2 regions of the Nonomuraea sp. NPDC005983 genome follow, and region 2 is predicted to be linked to the other one. Evidence: riboswitches for the same ligand, from Rfam matches in the RefSeq annotation. Region 2 holds a riboswitch; the other holds the start of a gene.
The links. A riboswitch is a leader RNA that binds a small molecule or an ion and turns the genes downstream of it on or off. The one in region 2 is predicted to bind glycine.
Positions count from the first base shown of each region.

Region 1: it holds a riboswitch for glycine, as region 2 does, so the genes downstream of both, gcvT (glycine cleavage system aminomethyltransferase GcvT) here and gcvP (aminomethyl-transferring glycine dehydrogenase) in region 2, are expected to answer to the same signal.

Region 1 is NZ_JBEXUP010000134.1:367-9,544, reverse strand. It holds gene ABZ297_RS37585 (L-serine ammonia-lyase) at 1-675, opposite strand, end outside; gene gcvH (glycine cleavage system protein GcvH) at 730-1,119, opposite strand; gene gcvT (glycine cleavage system aminomethyltransferase GcvT) at 1,116-2,201, opposite strand; glycine riboswitch at 2,332-2,429, opposite strand; gene ABZ297_RS37570 (gamma-glutamyl-gamma-aminobutyrate hydrolase family protein) at 2,505-3,194, opposite strand; gene ABZ297_RS37565 (3-oxoacyl-ACP reductase) at 3,207-3,971, opposite strand; gene ABZ297_RS37560 (aldehyde dehydrogenase family protein) at 3,977-5,380, opposite strand; gene ABZ297_RS37555 (glutamine synthetase family protein) at 5,331-6,701, opposite strand; gene ABZ297_RS37550 (FCD domain-containing protein) at 6,892-7,611, shown strand; gene ABZ297_RS37545 (hypothetical protein) at 7,714-8,460, shown strand; gene ABZ297_RS37540 (hypothetical protein) at 8,465-9,178, shown strand, end outside.
Region 2 is NZ_JBEXUP010000053.1:7,984-17,161, forward strand. It holds gene ABZ297_RS23075 (alpha/beta family hydrolase) at 1-586, opposite strand, end outside; gene ABZ297_RS23080 (hypothetical protein) at 669-1,016, shown strand; gene ABZ297_RS23085 (hypothetical protein) at 1,132-1,920, opposite strand; gene ABZ297_RS23090 (hypothetical protein) at 1,979-2,581, opposite strand; gene gcvP (aminomethyl-transferring glycine dehydrogenase) at 2,761-5,589, opposite strand; glycine riboswitch at 5,742-5,837, opposite strand; gene ABZ297_RS23100 (MerR family transcriptional regulator) at 5,861-6,481, opposite strand; gene ABZ297_RS23105 (bifunctional nuclease family protein) at 6,630-7,100, opposite strand; gene ABZ297_RS23110 (MerR family transcriptional regulator) at 7,208-7,834, opposite strand; gene ABZ297_RS23115 (FHA domain-containing protein) at 7,858-8,370, opposite strand; gene ABZ297_RS23120 (mannose-1-phosphate guanyltransferase) at 8,714-9,178, opposite strand, start outside.

The DNA.
Region 1 (9,178 bases), on a different contig from region 2:
TACGCAGTCGGACATGACCCGCCACAGGTTCAGGATCCCGGCGCGGATCTCCTCCTCGGTGCGGCCGAAGGCCTGCTCGTTCCGCATCATCAGCGCCGAGATGGACAGCCCCGTGTTGGAGCAGTGCTTGAGCAGCTCCTCCCCGGTCGTGAAGGGGTAGGGCAGGACGGTGTCGTCGGGTTTGATCCGGTCGGCGCCCGTGGCGTTCTCGTCGACGACGAAGCCGCCGCCCACGGAGAAGTAGACCTTCTCCCGCAGCTTCTCGCCCGAGTCGGAGAACGCGGTGAACCGCATGCCGTTCGGATGCTCGGGGAGCGTGATCTTGCGTTCGAAGACGAGGTCCTCGCCGATCACGAACGGGATCTCGCGGGTGCCGAACAGCTTGACGGTGCCGGAGGCGCGCATCTCGGCGAGGCGGGCGTCGATGCCGTCGACGTCCACCAGTTCGGGCTTGTCGCCCGACAGGCCGAGCAGGACGGCCTTGTCGCTGCCGTGCCCCTTGCCGGTCAGCCCGAGCGAGCCGTACAGGATCGTCTCGACGCGCGCCGTCCGCTCCAGAAGGCCGTCGTCGCGCAGGCCGCGGGCGAAGCGGTGCGCGGCGGCCATCGGGCCGCCGGTGTGCGAGCTCGACGGGCCGATGCCGATCTTGAAGAGGTCGAAGACGCTGATCGCCATTGATGTGCGCCCTTCAGAAAGGCCGGGGCCCAGGTCAGGACCCCGGCGGGTGGGTCAGGACTCGCCTGAGGTGAGCGCCGTGTACTCCTCGGCGGTGAGCAGGTCCTCCGGGTCGCCCTGGACGCGCACACGGAACATCCAGCCCTCGCCGTACGGGTCGCTGTTGGCGAGCGACGGGTCGTCGATGATGGCCTGGTTCACCTCGACGATCTCACCGCCGACAGGGGTGTAGATCTCGCTCACGGACTTGGTGGACTCGACCTCGCCGATCGAGTCGCCCGCCTCGACGACCGAGCCGGCCTCCGGAAGCTGCACGAAGACCACGTCCCCGAGGGCCTCGGCGGCGAAGGCCGTGATGCCGATGGTCACCGTGATGGCGTCCTCAAGACCGGACACCCACTCGTGCTCCTTGGTGTAGCTCAGCTCGTCAGGGATGTTGCTCACTTGTTCCTCCTGTAAAAGGGCAGCTCGATCAGGTCCACGGGTTCATGGCTGCCCCGGATGTCCACGGCCAGACCTTCATTGACCCCGGCGTCGACGTAGGCGATCGCGATGGGCTTGCCCAGGGTCTGGGATGGCGCACCGCTGGTGACCTCGCCGACGACGGCTCCGTCCTTGGTGACCGGGTACCCGTGTCGGGGCACCCGGCGGCCCCGCGCGACCAGCCCGACGAGCCTGCGCCGCGGCGCGTCGTCCTTGACCGCCTCGAGCGCCGACCTGCCGACGAAGTCGCCCGGCTTGTCGAATTTCACCACTCTGCCTAGCCCCGCGTCGAATGGGGTCAGCTCCGCGGAGAGTTCGTTGCCGTACAGCGGCATGCCTGCTTCGAGCCTGAGGGTGTCGCGGCTGGACAGGCCCGCGGGCAGCAGGCCGTGCGGCGTGCCCGCCTCGGTCAGGGCGTGCCAGAGCGGCACCGCGTCCTGGTTGGCCACGAACAGCTCGAAACCGTCCTCGCCGGTGTAGCCGGTGCGGGCGATCAGCGCCTGCCGGCCGTCGACCAGCGCGGGCAGGCCCGCGTAGTACTTGAGGCCGTCGAGGTCGGCGTCGGTGAGCGTGGCGAGAATCTGCTGCGCGCGCGGCCCCTGCACGGCGATCAGCGCGTACTGCTCGGACCGGTCGTCAACCACCGCGTCGTACGACTTACCGCGATTTATCAGCTCATTCGCGACTTTTTCATAGTTGGAGGCGTTGGCCACCACCATGAACTCCTCGTCGCCCAGCCGGTAGACGATCAGATCGTCCAGCACCCCGCCCCGCTCGTCCACGATCATCGTGTACCGGGCGCGGCCGGGGGCCAGCGCCGACAGGTGCCCCACCAGCGCGTAGTCGAGCGCCTCGGCCGCCTGCGGGCCGGTCACGAAGATCTCGCCCATGTGCGAGAGGTCGAACAGCCCCGCCGCCTGCCGGACGGCGTTGTGCTCCGCGGACTCGCTGCCGTAGCGCAGGGGCATGAGCCAGCCCGCGAAGTCGGTCAGGGTCGCGCCGAGGCTCTCGTGGACGTCTCGCAGCGGTGTGGGTCGGGACATGTGTCGCACCTCAGGGCAGAGTCGGATGCCAGCATCCTCCCCCTCTGTCATCGATGCCTGAGAGATTCGCCCGAGTTTTGCCGGACTTTCACCTTCGGCGAGGCCAACCGGCCTGCTTTCCAGAGGTCACCTCGTCCGCGCGGTCCTTTGCCTTGAGAGGTTCGCGGGGAGGGCTTGCTCCTTCAGGGGCCCTGACCGGCTGTCAGGACGCTCTCCCGCACGGGTTCGTCGGTGTTGCCCGCCAGCCTAGTGCCGTCGCGGGGCTCTTGTCGCGTACGTCCGGGTTCGTAGCCCGGCCAGGGGTCAGCAGGCCGCCACCAGCGCCTCGAACAGCGCTTCGTCCTCAGACGCCTCAGGATGCCACTGGACGGCCACCGCGAACGGGTACGGGTCCAGCTCGACCGCCTCGACGGTCCCGTCGTCGGCCGTGGCGGTCACGGTGAGGCCGGGGCCGAGCCTGTCGACGGCCTGGTGGTGGTAGTGCATGACCTCCAGGGGCTCCGGGCCCAGCGCCTTGGCCACCCGGCTGCCCGGCACGGGTGTGACAGGCAGCGGGCCGAACGTGCCGGGCGCGGGGGAGTGGCCGGAGTGCCCGACCACGTCAGGCAGGTGCTGGTGCAGGGTCCCGCCGAGCGCCACGTTCAGCATCTGGAGGCCACGGCAGATGCCCAGGTAGGGCAGGCCCGCGTCGAGCGTGGCGGACAGGACCGCGAACTCCGCCTCGTCCCTGAAGTCTCTGACGAAGCCGGTGCGCTCGTGCGGGCTCTCACCGTAGAGGGCGGGGTCGATGTCACCGCCGCCCGCCAAGATCACCCCGTCGAGCCGCTGTACCACCGAGGCCGGGTCGCCTGCCGGGGGCAGGATCACGGGCTGGCCACCGGCCCGCACCACCTGCTCCACGTACATGTACGGCAGCAAGGCCACGGGCAGCTCCCACACGGTGAACCGGGCGGGTTCGACATAGGACGTGATGCCGATGACGGGACGGCGCATGACAGCTTCTCCTTACAGCGGGGTGACGTAGGCGCCGGAGATCCCGCCGTCGACCAGGAAATCCGAGCCCGTGATGAACGAGGCGTCGTCGCTGGCCAGGAACGCGACGGCGGCGGCGATCTCGGACGCCTCGGCGAACCGCCCGACCGGGACGTGCACCAGGCGGCGCTGCGCCCGCTCCGGGTCCTTGGCGAACAGCTCCTGGAGCAGCGGCGTGTTCACCGGCCCCGGGCAGAGCGCGTTCACCCTGATGCCCTCGCGGGCGAACTGCACGCCCAGCTCGCGCGACATCGCCAGCACCCCGCCCTTGGACGCCGTGTAGGAGATCTGTGAGGTCGCCGAGCCCATCACCGCGACGAACGAGGCGGTGTTGATGATGGACCCCTTACCCTGCCGCCGCATGTACGGGATCGCGTGCTTGCAGCACAGGTACACGCTCGTCAGGTTCACCTCCTGGACGCGCCGCCAGGCGTCGATGCCCGTCTCCAGGATCGAGTCGTCGTCGGGCGGCGAGATGCCCGCGTTGTTGAACGCGATGTCCACGCTGCCGTAGGTGTCGAACGCCGTCTGGTACATCCGGGCGACGTCGTCCTCGCTGGTCACGTCGGCCCGGACGAAGAGGCCGCCGACCTCGGCCGCGGCCTTCTTGCCCGCCTCCTCGTCGACGTCCACGCAGACGACCCTGGCGCCCTCCTCGGCGAACCTGCGGGCCGTGGCCAGGCCGATGCCGCTGCCCGCGCCGGTGATGACGGCGACGCGGTCCTGCAAACGCTGCATGTGTTTCACTCCGTTGAAATGAAGACGTTCTTGGTCTCGGTGAACGCGGCCAGGGCGTCCGGGCCGAGTTCCCGGCCGAGGCCGGACTCCTTGAAGCCGCCGAACGGCGTCCAGTAGCGCACCGAGGAGTGCGAGTTCACCGACAGCGCGCCCGCCTCGACGGCCCTGGCCACCCGCAGCGCCCTGCCGACGTCGCGGGTCCAGATGGAGCCGCTCAGGCCGTACCGGGTGTCGTTGGCGATCCGGACGGCTTCGGCCTCGTCCGCGAAGGGCACCACCGACACCACGGGTCCGAAGATCTCCTCGGTGAACGTCCGGTCGGTGACCCGCGTGGTCAGGACCGTGGGCGGGAACCAGTAGCCCTTGCCGGTCGGGCAGTCGCCCTGCAGGTACGGCGTGCCGTCGACGAAGCCGCGGACCCGCTCCAGGTGCTCGGCGCTGACCAGGGGGCCCATCTCGGTGGCCGGGTCGAGCGGGTCGCCGACCCTGACCTTCCGCACGGCCTGCGCGAGCAGGTCGAGGAACTCGTCGTGGATCTCGGCCTGGACGAGGATCCTCGACCGGGCGCAGCAGTCCTGGCCGGAGTTGTCGAAGACGGCGTAGGGCGCGGTTCTCGCCGCCTTTTCCACGTCAGAATCGGCGAAGACGATGTTTGCGGATTTGCCGCCTAGTTCGAGGGTGATGCGCTTGACGTGCCTCGCGGCCTTTGCTGCGATCTCTTTGCCCACCTCGGTCGAGCCGGTGAACACGATCTTGGCGACGTCCGGATGTTCGACCAGGCGGGCACCCGCGACCTCCCCTGCGCCAGGCAGGACCTGGAGCACCCCCTCGGGGAGGCCCGCCTCCAGGGCCAGCTCGGCCAGCCTCAGCGCGGTGAGCGGGGTCCACTCGGCGGGCTTGACGATCACCGTGTTGCCCGCCGCGAGAGCCGGGGCGACGCCCCAGCTCATGATGAGCATCGGGAAGTTCCACGGCACGATCACGCCGACGACGCCGAGCGGCTCCTGGAACGTGATGTCCACGCCGCCGGGCACCGGGATCTGCTTGCCGTGGTTGCGCTCCGGCGCCCCGGCGTAGAAGTGCAGGACGTCGCGGACGCTGCCCGCCTCCCACGTCGCGTTGCCGATCGGGTGGCCGGCGTTGGCGAGCTCCAGCCGCGCCAGCTCCTCGCCGTGGGCGTCCACGACGTCGGCGAACCTTCTGAGCAGCCGCGCCCGATCGCCGGGAGAGACGTCACGCCAAGCCGGGTACGCCCGCCTGGCACGCTCCACGGCCCGGTCGACCTCCGCCGTGTCGGCCAGTTCGACGTCGGCGATGACCTCTTCGGTCGCGGGATTGATGATCTTCAATGCAGGTCCTTCACATGCGCTCGAATCCGCGGAACAGCTCCCAGTCCGTGACCGCCGCATCGAAGGCGGCCAGCTCGATCCGGGCGTTGTTCGCGTAGTGCTCCACCACGTCCTCGCCGAAGGTGTCGCGGGCCAGTTTCGCCCCCTCGAACAGGGCCAGCGCGTCCCGCAGCGTGTGCGGGACGGTCTCGGCCCCCGAGGCGTAGGCGTTGCCCGTGAACGCGTCCTCCAGGGGCAGCTCGTTGTCGATGCCGTACAGGCCGGCCGCGATCAGCGCCGACACGGCGAGGTAGGGGTTGACGTCTCCGCCCGGCACCCGGTTCTCCACCCGCAGCGAGTGCCCGTGGCCGACGAGGCGGAGCGCGCACGTGCGGTTGTCGACGCCCCACTTGATCGCGGTCGGGGCGAAGCTGCCGGGGACGTACCGCTTGTAGGAGTTGATGTTCGGTGCGTAGAGCAGCGTCAGCTCGCGCAGGCAGGCGAGCTGCCCGGCGACGAAGCTCGCGCCCATCGGCGACAGGCCGTGCTCGCCGTCGCCCGCCATGACCGGTTCGCCGTCGAGGCCACGGAGGCTGATGTGGATGTGGCAGGAGTTGCCCTCGCGCTGGTTCGGCTTGGCCATGAAGGTGATCGACTTGCCCTCCTGGGCCGCGATCTCCTTGGCGCCGTTCTTGTAGATCGAGTGGTTGTCGCAGGTGCGCAGCGCCTCGTCGTAGCGGAAGGCGATCTCGTGCTGGCCGAGGTTGCACTCGCCCTTGGCCGACTCGACGTACAGGCCCGCACCCGCCATCTCGCGCCGGATCCGGCGCAGGAGCGGCTCGACGCGGGCGGTGCCGAGGAGGGAGTAGTCGACGTTGTAGAGGTTGGCGGGGGACATGTCGTGGTATGCCCGCTTCCACGCGTCCTCGTAGCTGTTCTCGTAGACGATGAACTCCAGCTCGGTGCCGACGTACGCGGCCAGGCCGCGCTCGGCGAGCCGGGCGAGCTGCCTGCGCAGGATCTGGCGCGGCGAGGGGGCGACGTCCTCGCCGCTCTCCCAGGCCAGGTCCGCCATGAGCATGGCGGTGCCCTCCTGCCAGGGGACGCGTCTCAGCGTCGACAGATCGGGCTTCATCACGAAATCGCCGTAACCTCGTTCCCATGACGACATCGCGTAGCCCTCGACCGTCGTCATGTCCACGTCCACAGCGAGCAGGTAGTTACAGCCCTCGGAGCCGTGGTGTAGCACCTCGTCCAGGAAGTACCGCGCGGACAGCCGCTTGCCCTGCAATCTGCCCTGCATGTCGGCGATCGCGAGCAGGACGGTGTCGATCCGCCCGGCCGCGGCCTCGACCCGCAGCTCCTCGACAGTGAGGAAGCCGGCGGTGGATCGCTCACTCACATTTGCTCCCCGACGCGCTTTCCCGTTGATTGGGCTAGTCTCAGACCATTGAGGTGCATGGTGGGATCGCTTGTCAAGACCTGAGGACACCTTGGACGATTCGGACGGGTTGGCGGACGGGTTGGCGGACGGGGCGGCGCGGCGAAGTGGAGGAGCCCGGGGTGAGAGCGCGGCGAAGCAGCAGGCTGCCATGACGATGAATCCGTTGACGATGCTCAGGCCCGTCAGGGCGGGAAACGCCTTCGAGGAGACCGTGGAACGGCTGCTCCAGGCGATCAAACTCGGCGTGGTGGGGCCCGGCGAGAAACTGCCGCCCGAGCGCGAGCTGGCCGTGCAACTCGGCATCAGCCGGGTCACCCTGCGCGAGGCGATCCGCGCCCTCCAGGAGGCGGGCTACCTGGACGTCCGGCGCGGACGCTACGGCGGGGCGTTCGTCACCTACGTCCCGCCCCCGCCTGGGCAGGGCGACCTGCGCAAGGCCGTCGCCGACATGGGGCTGGCCGACCTGTCCGACGCGCTCACCTTCCGCATGGCCGTGGAGTGCGGGGCCGCCGAGGTGCTGGCGACGTCCGAACTCACCGACGAGCAGCAGGCGCTGCTCCGCCGCAGGCTGTCGGAGCTCAACGAGGCCGGTGTCGAGGACTACCGCCGCCTCGACACCGCCTTCCACCTGTCGATCGCGGAGCTGACCGGCTCGCCCCTGCTCGCCACCGCCTGCGCCGACGCCCGCCTGCGGGTCAGCGACCTGCTCAACGCCATCCCGATGCTTCACGTGAACCTCGAGCACGCCGCCGTCCAGCACCAGGCGATCGTGGCCGCCATCCTCGCCGGCGACCCTGACGCGGCCCGCCGCGCCGTCGCCGAACACCTGGAGGGCACGGCCGCGCTCCTCCGTGCCTTCCTGTCCTGAACCGCACGCGCCTCTTGTAGGGCTCTACCGGTCCTTGACGGTCATAAGGCAACCACGCGGCATCACACGACCGGAACGGCTCGTACCATCAGTTTCTAGGTCATGAGTAACTGGTTGCAGCAGAGCATTGTCGACACGGGACGGCTGCCGCTGTTCTGTTACTTCGTCGCGCTCATCGTCGCCTTCGTCGCCACCCGTATCAACGTCCGGCTGATCAGGGCCAAGGTGGGCTGGTTCCGCAACGTCAGCGTGGGTGAGATGCACATCCACCACGTGGTGTTCGGCGTCGTGCTCATGCTGATCGGCGGCGTCGCCGGGTTCGTGCTGTCGGCCGGGTCCCAGATCGGGTACGCCGCCGCCGCGTCCGTCTTCGGCGTCGGCTCCGCGCTGGTGCTCGACGAGTTCGCGCTGATCCTGCACCTGCACGACGTGTACTGGGAGGAGGAGGGGCGGACCTCCGTCGACGCGGTGTTCATCGCGGTCGCGGTCACCGCCCTGCTGCTGATCGGGCTGCGCCCCCTCACCTGGGACTACGGCCCCCTGGTCAACCCGGCCGCGCTGATCGTCGGCAACCTGCTGCTGGCCGTCGTCACCCTGCTCAAGGGCAAGATCTGGACGGGGCTGGTAGGGCTGTTCGTCCCGGTCCTGCTGCTGGTGGGCGCGCTTCGGCTGGCCCGTCCCGGGTCGCCGTGGGCTCACTGGTTCTTCATCGGACGCTCCCCGCGCAAGCTGGCCAAGGCCCTCCGCCGGGAGGAGCGCTGGCGGCGTCCGGTGATCAAGGCCAAGATCGCCTTCCAGGAGTTCGTCTCCGGCCGCCACGACCTTCCCTCCACCCGCCGCCATACTTGACCCCATGCCGCCACCCCCCTGGCAGGACGTCCGGCCCCCCGACCCGCACGCCGGCCCCGGCGCGGGGCAGGAACCACAGGGCCCCAGCCCGCACGACGGTCCTGGTTCGCTCGACGGCCCCGGTCCGCACGACGGGTCTGGCCCGTTCGATGGCCTCCAGGGCGTCGCGCGGCGACTGCTGCCGGTCGCACTGCCTCACGGCCTGGCGCTGGCTGGAGGGCATGCGCTGCGGGCCCACGGCTTCCCCGCCTGTCCCGGTGCGGACCTCGCCTACGCCACCGCCGCCGAGACGCCGCTGGCCGAGGTGGCGGAAGCAGCCGCGCGGACATTCCGCGGCACCGGCCTCGACGCGACGGTCACCGCCCTCGCCTCCCTGACAGCCCGCCTCCACGTCACCGATCCGGAGACCGGCCAGGGCTGCGACGTCGACGTGCTGCGCGAGGCACTCCAGCAGCCACCGGCCCGGTGCGGCGACCTGTGGGTGGTCGGCCTGGAGGACGCGGTCGGGCTCGGCATGCGGGCCCTGCACGAGCGCTGCCTCGCCCGCGACCTGATCGACATCGCATCGGTCGCCGGGCTGTACTCCCGCCGCGACCTCGAACACCTCGCCAGGCCGCACACGGAGGACTTCTCGCCGCACGAACTCGCCGCCCGTCTGGAGTTCGCGGACCAGATCGCCGACGAGGCCTTCGAAGCACACGGGCAGGCCCCCGAGCGG
Region 2 (9,178 bases):
CCTGACGCGACAGCCATTCGGCGACGACCTCGCCCACCCGGGCGGGGTCCTTCTTCAGATCGTGCCCCTCCCCCGGCAGCACCACCAGGCGCGCCGCGTCGGCCGGGTCGGGCACTCCGAACGGGTCCCGATCCCCGTTGACCACCAGTACGTCCACCCCGGCCCCGCGCAGCTCGTCGGCCCTGGACCGTTCCGGCTTGCCGGGCGGATGCAGCGGGAAGGCCAGCGCCACCACCGCCGACGCGCCGACCGCCTTCGCGGTGCGGCACGCCACCCGGGCGCCGTTGCTCCGCCCGCCCTGCACCAGCGGCACGCCGGGCCAGCGGGCCCGCAGCTGCTCCAGGACCACACCCCACGCCTCGTCCTGCCGGACGGCCGAGCCGGGCGCCCTGGCACCGGCCAGCCTGAAGGGCTGCGTCACCTTGGCGACGGTCGCGCCGATGCCCAGCGCGGCGTCGCGGACGGCCAGCAGGTCGGGCGCGTCCACTCCCCCCGCCGACCCGTGGGTCAGCACGAGCAGCATCCGGGGCTCCGCCACCTCGTCGACCTCGACCAGCGCCGGACCACGCGGGGTCACAATCCTCACGCCAGCACCGTACCTGGGGATGAGAAGAGCATGGCCCCCAGGGCGGATGACGGCGCGCCGTCATCAGGGGATGATGAACCTCATGCCAGACACGAGCCCCATCCGTGAGGAGCTGCAGGCGACCCTCGACGCCCGCCGCGACCTCGGCCCCGACTATGAAGCCGCGCTGGTCGAGTCGTTCGCGGAGCGTCTCGAAGCCACGATCGCGGCGCGCATCCACACCGAGCTCGAGCTGCGCGGCGCGGCCCCGCAGAAGTCCAAGTCGACCGGCGCCGCGATGATCCCCGTCGCGCTCGGCTCGATGGGCATCGGCATCCCCCTGACGGCCATCGCCGTAGGCAACGCCGGGCTGGTGGGCCTCACGATCTCCTGGATCGCCATCGTCGCCATCAACGTGGCGGCCGCGGCCGCCATCATCCGCCGCGGCTGACCCGTCACCCCGGCGCCCGCCCTGCGCGGTCACGCCGTACCACCCGAACGAGCCGCCCGGGCGCGACACGGGTGGTGGGCGGGGGCGTCGGCCTGTGGGCGGGGGCAGGAGAGGGTCAGGTGTCGCGGTCGTAGCGGAGGCGGACCTCGGCGGCGAGCGTCTCGTCCTCGTGGTTGAGGCCGTACGCCCACACGCTGTCCGCCTCCTCGTCGCGCCCACGGAGCGGGAGGGTGCGCGCCAGCAGTTCGACGGCGAGGGCGCTGGTCTCGGCGTCGCCACCCTGCTCCAGCGAGGCCGTGAACTCCGCGCACGCCAGCTCCAGGTGCGCGATCCCGAGCTGGACGCGCAGCCGCGCCACGTCGCCGTCGGCGGCGCCCTCCAGGGCGTCGAGGAGGACCTCCGCCGCCTGCCCCGGCTCGCCGCGCTCCAGCAGCAGGTCGGCGAGCTGCTGGCGGGCGTCGACGGCGACCTCCCCGTCGGACGCCTCCACGGCGGCCCGCAGCTCGCGTTCGGCCTCGTCGTAGTCGGCTGACAGCCTGGCCAGCGCCAGATGGGCCAGCGGGACGTAGGCGCGGGTGCCGAGCCCGAGCACGGCCTGCCAGGCGGCCCTGGCCTGCTCGGCCCTGCCCTCCCGTTCGAAGCCCTGCGCCAGGTGGCAGGCCGCCTGAGCGGCGAACTCGGGGTGGCCGGTCGCCAGGGCGGTGCGGGCGGCGGCGCGGGCGCCTTCGATGTCGCCGCGCTCGTCGAGCACCACGGCTAAGCCGACGGCGGCCTGCGCTCTGTCGGGGCCGTCGGGGTCGGCGGCGAGGTCGGCGAGGATGGCCGCCGCCCCGTCGAGGTCGCCGACCTCCGCCAGGCGGCGGGCGGTGTCGAGGGGTGGGGTCTCCAGCTCTGAGGACGTCAAGAGAGCTCCTTAGGCGACGGACGCCCCGAGCCTAACGAGTTCTGGCGATCATGTCTGCTCACTTGACGGTGAAGGACTGGCCCGCACTCGGTTCGCCGGGTTTCGGCCCGGCGCGCAGCAGGCGCAGCGACCTGATCGCGATCACGCCGAAGGCCAGTTGGAAGGCCGCCTGCCCGAGCACCAGGTGCCCTTCGGCGCTCAATACGTAGATTCCGGACAGCACTCCGCTGCCGACCTGGACGGCGACCAGCGCGACCGCGGCGGCGTCGGCGCGGGCCCACGCGACGAGCCGGATCGCCAGGATCAGCTCGTGAAGGAACAGACCGGCACCGAACAGCCTGTGTATCCAGTGCACGGTCTCGGCCAGCGTGTAGGGCGTCAGCAGGACGCCGGTCAGTAACACGGCGAAGGAGTCTCCGGCCCGCCGCACGAACCCGGGCGAGCGCAGGTCCGGAGCGGCGGCCCGTAACGCGCGACGGGTGAACAGCGCGGCCCCGAGGAGACCGATCGCGTAGGGGACGATGGTCCGCCAGTGGACGCCGAAGTCGCTCATGCCGCAGTTGACCGTCAGGCAGTCCGGCATGGCGACCAGGCACGTGGTCAGCCCGCCGAACAGACAGAGCTGGCCTTTGACGAGGTCGCCGAGCACGCCGTCGCGCATGGAGCCCTCCCGCGGTGATCCGCCGCGTCCACCGTACCGACAAATCACGCGAAACGGCCCTCCCCGCAGCGCGGAGAGAGCCGTGACGCGAGAAGGGCCGTGACGCCGAAAGGCCGTAGCACACAGAGCCGCAGCGCACAGCGGGCCGCGGCGCCGGAAGGCGTCGCGGGGCGGAGCCGTCAGTCCTCGTAGGCCTCCAGCGGCGGGCAGGAGCAGACCAGGTTGCGGTCGCCGAACGCCTGGTCGATGCGCCGCACCGGCACCCAGTACTTGCCGTCACGCAGCGACGGCAGCGGGTAGGCCGCCTCGGTACGGGTGTACGGGTGCGACCACTCGTCGGCGGTGACCGAGTCGGCGGTGTGCGGGGCGTTGCTCAGCGGGTTGTCGGACCGGTCGTAGGCGCCGGAGGCGACCTTCGAGATCTCGCCCCTGATCGCGATCATCGCCTCGGCGAACCGGTCGAGTTCGGCGAGGTCCTCGCTCTCGGTGGGCTCGATCATGAGCGTGCCCGCCACGGGGAACGACATGGTCGGCGCGTGGAAGCCGTAGTCGATGAGCCGCTTGGCCACGTCGTCGACGGTGACGCCGGTCTCCTTGGTGATCTGGCGCAGGTCGATGATGCACTCGTGGGCCACCAGGCCGCCGCGCCCGGTGTAGAGGACCGGGTAGTGGGGAGCGAGCCTGCGGGCCAGGTAGTTGGCCGACAGGATCGCCTGCTCGGTGGCCGCGCTGAGCCCGTCGCCGCCCATCATCCGGATGTAGGCCCACGAGATCGGCAGGATGCCCGCCGAGCCGTACGGGGCCGCCGACACGGGCCCGACCGGCGAGCCGTCGCGCAGCGGGTGGCCCGGCAGGTAGGGCGTCAGGTGGCCGCGCACCGCGACCGGGCCGACGCCGGGGCCGCCGCCGCCGTGCGGGATGCAGAACGTCTTGTGCAGGTTCAGGTGCGACACGTCGGCGCCGAACTGGCCCGGCTTGGCCAGGCCGACCAGCGCGTTGAGGTTGGCCCCGTCGACGTACACCTGGCCGCCGGCGGCGTGCACCTTGGCGCAGACCTCGGTGATCGTCTCCTCGTAGACGCCGTGCGTGGACGGGTACGTCACCATGATCGCGGCCAGCGCGTCGCGGTGCTTGTCGATCTTGGCGTCGAGATCGCCGAGGTCCACGTTGCCGTCGGAGTCGCAGGCCACGACCACGACCCGCATGCCCGCCATGACGGCGCTGGCCGCGTTCGTGCCGTGCGCCGAGGACGGGATGAGGCAGACGTCGCGGTGGGTGTCGCCGTTGCCGCGGTGGTAGGCGCGGATGGCCAGCAGCCCGGCGAACTCGCCCTGGGAGCCCGCGTTCGGCTGGATGGAGACCGCGTCGTAGCCGGTGACCTCGGCCAGCCAGCCCTCCAGCGTCGCGATCAGCTCGCGGTACCCGGCGGCCTGCTCCTCGGGCGCGTACGGGTGGACGGCCGCGAACTCGGGCCAGGTGATGGGCTCCATCTCGGTGGTCGCGTTCAGCTTCATCGTGCACGAGCCGAGCGGGATCATCGACCGGTCGAGCGCGATGTCCTTGTCCTGGAGCTTGCGCAGGTAGCGCAGCATCGAGGTCTCGGAGTGGTGGTCGTGGAAGACCGGGTGGGTCAGGTAGCCGGACTCACGTGCCAGTGACGCCGGGATCGCGCCTGGCTCCGCGAGCTCGTGCAGCGAGACGGCGACGCCGAAGGCGGCGGCGACCTGCTCCAGGTGGCCGAGGGTGGTCTTCTCGTCGCAGGAGACGGAGACGTGGTCGGCGTCGGCCTGCCACAGGTTGACGCCGCGCGAGGCGGCCTCGGCCACGACCGCGGCGGCCCGGCCCGGCACGCGGGCGAGCACGGTGTCGAAGAACGCGTCGTGCACGACCTCGACGCGTCCGGCCCGCAGCACCTCGGCCAGCGTGACGGCGTGCGCGTTGACGCGGGAGGCGATGCGGCGCAGCCCCTCGGGCCCGTGGTAGGCGGCGTACATGCCGGCGATGACGGCGAGCAGCACCTGGGCGGTGCAGATGTTGCTGGTGGCCTTCTCGCGGCGGATGTGCTGCTCGCGGGTCTGCAGCGCGAGCCGGTAGGCGGGCGAACCGTCGGCGTCGACGGAGACGCCCACCAGGCGGCCCGGCATCTGCCGCTGCAGGCCCTCGCGCACCGACATGTAGGCGGCGTGCGGGCCGCCGAAGCCGAACGGGACGCCGAACCGCTGCGAGGAGCCGATCGCGATGTCGGCGCCCAGCTCGCCCGGCGCGGCGACCAGGGTCAGGGCGAGCAGGTCGGCGGCGGCCACCACGAGCGCGCCGGAGGCGTGCGCGGCGGCGGCGACCGCGCGGAAGTCGCGCAGGCGGCCCGACGCGCCGGGGTACTGCACGAGGACGCCGAAGCACTCGGGCAGCTCGCCGGTCAGGTCGCTCTCGACGAGGGTGATGCCGAGCGGCTCGGCGCGGGTGGCCAGCACGGCCTTGGTCTGCGGCAGCGCGTCGGAGTCGACGACGAACACGGCGCTCTTGGCCTTGCCCGCCCGCCTGGCCAGCGTCATCGCCTCGGCGGCCGCGGTGGCCTCGTCCAGCAGGGACGCGCCCGCGACGGGCAGGCCGGTGAGGTCGGAGACCACGGTCTGGAAGTTGAGCAGCGCCTCCAGGCGGCCCTGCGAGATCTCCGGCTGGTACGGCGTGTAGGCGGTGTACCAGCCCGGATTCTCCAGCAGGTTGCGCCGGATGACCGCGGGGGTGATCGTGTCGTAGTAGCCGAGGCCGATCATGGAGGTGAGCACCTGGTTGCGGTCGGCCAGGGCGCGCAGCTCGGCGATCGCCTCGGTCTCGCCGATCGCGGCGGGCAGCTGGAGGCGGTCCTTGGCCCTGATGGCCTCGGGCACGGCCACCGCCACCAGGTCCGCCACGGACTCGAAGCCCACGGTTTCGAGCATGCGCTGCTGCTCGGATTCCGACGGGCCGATATGCCGGGACGAGAACGGCGGTGCAGACAGGTCGGTCATGGAGGTGCCTCCCGAGGGCTTGGAGACCGGCGCCAGGGCGCGGACGAGTGCCGGATCTCCCCCTCTGTCATGGCGACCTGAGAGCTTCACCCCAAGGGGCTTGCACCGTCGGTGAGACGCGCCTGGCCGGCGCGCCTGCTTTCCAGAGTTGCCTCACCCGAGCGGTACTGGCGCCTGAGAGATTCCGGGGAGGGTTGCTCCTTCGGCGCCCCGGGGCAGCAGCCCGGGGACTCTCCCGCACGGGGTCATCAGCTTTTGTCCCTAAAGGTTACTACCCAATGCGACGCGCGCGTCGCCGCTGGGCCAGCTCGTCAGTGGGATGGTCGGCCGGGACGTCGTCCGCGACCGCCGCTCTTTCCCCCGGCAGCTCCGCGAGGGACCCCTCGACCTCGCGCCAGACCCGGCCGAGCGCGATGCCGAACACGCCCTGGCCGCCCTGGAGCAGGTCGATCACCTCGTCGGCCGAGGTGCACTCGTAGACGCTGACGCCGTCGCTCATCAGCGTGATCTGCGCGAGGTCGGCGACCCCGCGATCGCGCAGGTGCTGGACGGCGGTACGGATCTGCTGGAGCGACACTCCGGTGTCGAGCAGCCGCTTGACCACCTTGAGCACCAGGATGTCGCGGAAGCTGTAGAGCCGCTGGGAACCCGAGCCCTGCGCGGCTCTTATCGTGGGCTCCACCAAGCCGGTGCGCGCCCAATAGTCAAGCTGCCTGTAGGTGATGCCGGCCGCCGAGCAGGCCGTGGGGCCGCGGTATCCGATGTCACCTGGCAACGTCGCGGGCCGCTCGTCGAAGAGCAGTCCCTGCTCTCCGGCACGCTGCCGCGCGCTCTCGCGCCGCACCGGATCTTCCTGGCCGGCCGTCTTTCCCTCGCCGCTGCTGACCGCCACGCGGACCTCCGGCTTTCTCTCATCCCGCGGTCTGATCTGGGGGTTCGTAAAAGGGCGACCACGGGTTTCACTTGCACCGTAGGACCGTGACCATGCTCAGTCAACGATCCGGCTCGGCGCGTCGTGAAGCGTAAATGCACTGAAATACCTACCCCGCCCTGCCGAAGTCTTCGGGAGTGATCGTGTCAAGGAACTCCCTGAACTTCTCCACCTCATCCTCTTGGTCGTCGGGGATGATGACCCCCGCCTCCTGGACGACTTCCTCGCTGGCGAAGATACGCGCTCCGGTGCGAAGCGCAAGCGCGATCGAGTCGGACGGGCGGGCGCTGACCTCCACCCCGTTGGAGAAGACCAGGTCGGCGAAGAAGATGCCGTCGCGCAGGGCGACGATGTTCACGGCACGCAGGCCGACACCCAGGGCGCTCAGCACGTCCCTGAACAGGTCGTGCGTCAGAGGCCGCGGCGGAGGCTCCTCCGCCTGGGCCAGGGCGATGGCCGTCGCTTCGGTCATGCCGATCCAGATGGGCAGGAACCGCTCCCCGTGTGCCTCCTTGAGCAAGACGATCGGCTGATTTGTGGGCATTTCTACCCGAACGCCCACGACCTCCATCTGCAACACGGGCTGCTCCGTATTCGACTGGCCGGTGACCCGGCGCAGCTATTTGCTGGTCCGCTTCTGCATTTCAACGTAACACCCGTTGGGCCCAGTACGCCCCGCCGGTCCGGTCATCGTCCCAGAACGTCGCGTACGCCGGTACGCAGAAGGGCGGCATGGAGGTCGAGCAGCAGGTTCGACAGCTCTCTGGCCACCTCGTCGGCCTCGCCGATGGCGCCGGGGGCGCGGCGCTTGAGGATGGGCGCGACCGTCTGCTCGATCAGCCCCGCCTCGCGCTCGGCCGCCGCCCTGACCGCGCGCAGGTGGCGGGCGTGCAGGCCGAACCGGGCCAGCGCGCCCACGCTGCGGGCGATCTTGAGCGCGTCCTCGTCGTAGCGCCTGGCCTTGGCGGCGAGCAGGCCGTAGTCCTCCAGCTCGGTGAGCGTCTCGTCATCGAGCCCGGCGGCCTCCAGCAGCTCGGTGCGGCTCAGCCGCACCTCCTGCTTGTCCTGCACGGCGCGCGGACGGCCGAAGCTCTCGGCCATCCTGTCCTTGATCACCCGCAGCGGCAGGTAGTGGTCGCGCTGCTCGGTGAGGATGAAGCGCAACTGCTCTACGTGCAGGTGGGTGAACTTGCGGTAGCCGGACGGGCTGCGCTCGGGCTCGATGAGGCCCTCGCCCTCCAAGAAACGAATCTTGGAGATCGTGACATCGGGGAACTCGCCCTGCAGGAGCGCGAGCACCTCCCCGATGCTCATGTGCGAGCGTGCCGCCTGCGAGCTCATGAGCCTGCGGCGGTCCGCATCAGGAAGACGAGGCGGAACTTGCCGATCTGCACCTCGTCTCCGGAGTGCAGGGGCACCTCCTCGATGCGCTCCCTGTTGACGTAGGTGCCGTTGAGGCTGCCCACGTCGCGCACCGAGAACTGCCCCCCGCGGTGGCGGTAGAACTCGACGTGACGGCGCGAGACCGTGATGTCGTCGAGGAAGATGTCGCTCTCGGGGTGCCGGCCCGTGGTGGTGAGCTCCTTGTCGAGGCGGAAGCGGCTGCCCTGGTTGGGGCCCCGGGTCACGCTGAGCAACGCCGTACCGGGCGGGAGCTGCTCCACCAGCGCCCGCTCGGCCATGAGCATGTCGCCCGCCTCAGCCTCGTATGCCTCGATTCCCGCGATAGAGATCGTCGACGTGGTATCCCCTGAGACCTCCTGTCTGGTCAACGGTGACCCACAGCGGGAACAGAAACGGGCATCCTCGGGGTTGGCGTGCCCGCACTGCGTGCAGTAGACGCTCGGCATCGATCGGCTCGGCCTCCTACCGCGAAGACGCGGCAACGGTGCTCGGGGCGCGCCTCGCTCTTCAAGTTTGCGAATGCCGCAACTTACGCTGATCAGCGGCAAAGGTCAAGGCGGGGCGCTGGACGACAGGTTTGGACGGTGACAAAGTTACCGCCGCCCGCGCCGAAAGGTCCATGCCGCCGCGCCTCTTAACAATACGATCTTGACCCAGGAGTTCACAAACTATCTCATTTCCGATCGAATCCGGGTGATCCACGAGGGCGCGCAGGGGTCCACCAACCCTCGCGTGACGCACGGTCACCGTCCGCTGTCGCTCGGGTGGCGCGGGGCTCCCGTCCGGCCCTCAGGTGGTGCACTGCTCCACGACGCGCGCCCAGCGCTCCAGAAGGGCGGCGGCCGTGTCGACGTCCGGCCCCTCGGCCCACAGGTCGGTGACGGGCTCGGTGGCGGCGGGCAGGATGAGCACCCAGCTGCCGTCCGGCCCCTCGACGCGGACCCCGTCGGTGGTGTCGATGCGGTAGCCCTCGCCCACCGCCTCGGCCGCCTCGATGACCGAGCGCATCACCGCGCCCTTGGCCGCCCACTGCGTCGGCATGGAGCGCTTGAGCAGCTTGGCCTCGGGGATCCTGGCGTCGATCTGGCTGAGCGACAGGCGGGTGCGGGCCACCAGGCCGAGCAGGCGCATGAACGCGGCCAGGCCGTCGATCGCCGGGCTGAACTCCGGCACGACGAAGCCGCCCCTGCCGTCGGCCGCGAAGATCATGTCATGGTCGGCGGCGGCGGAGGTGAGGGCGTCCAGCGCGGTCGG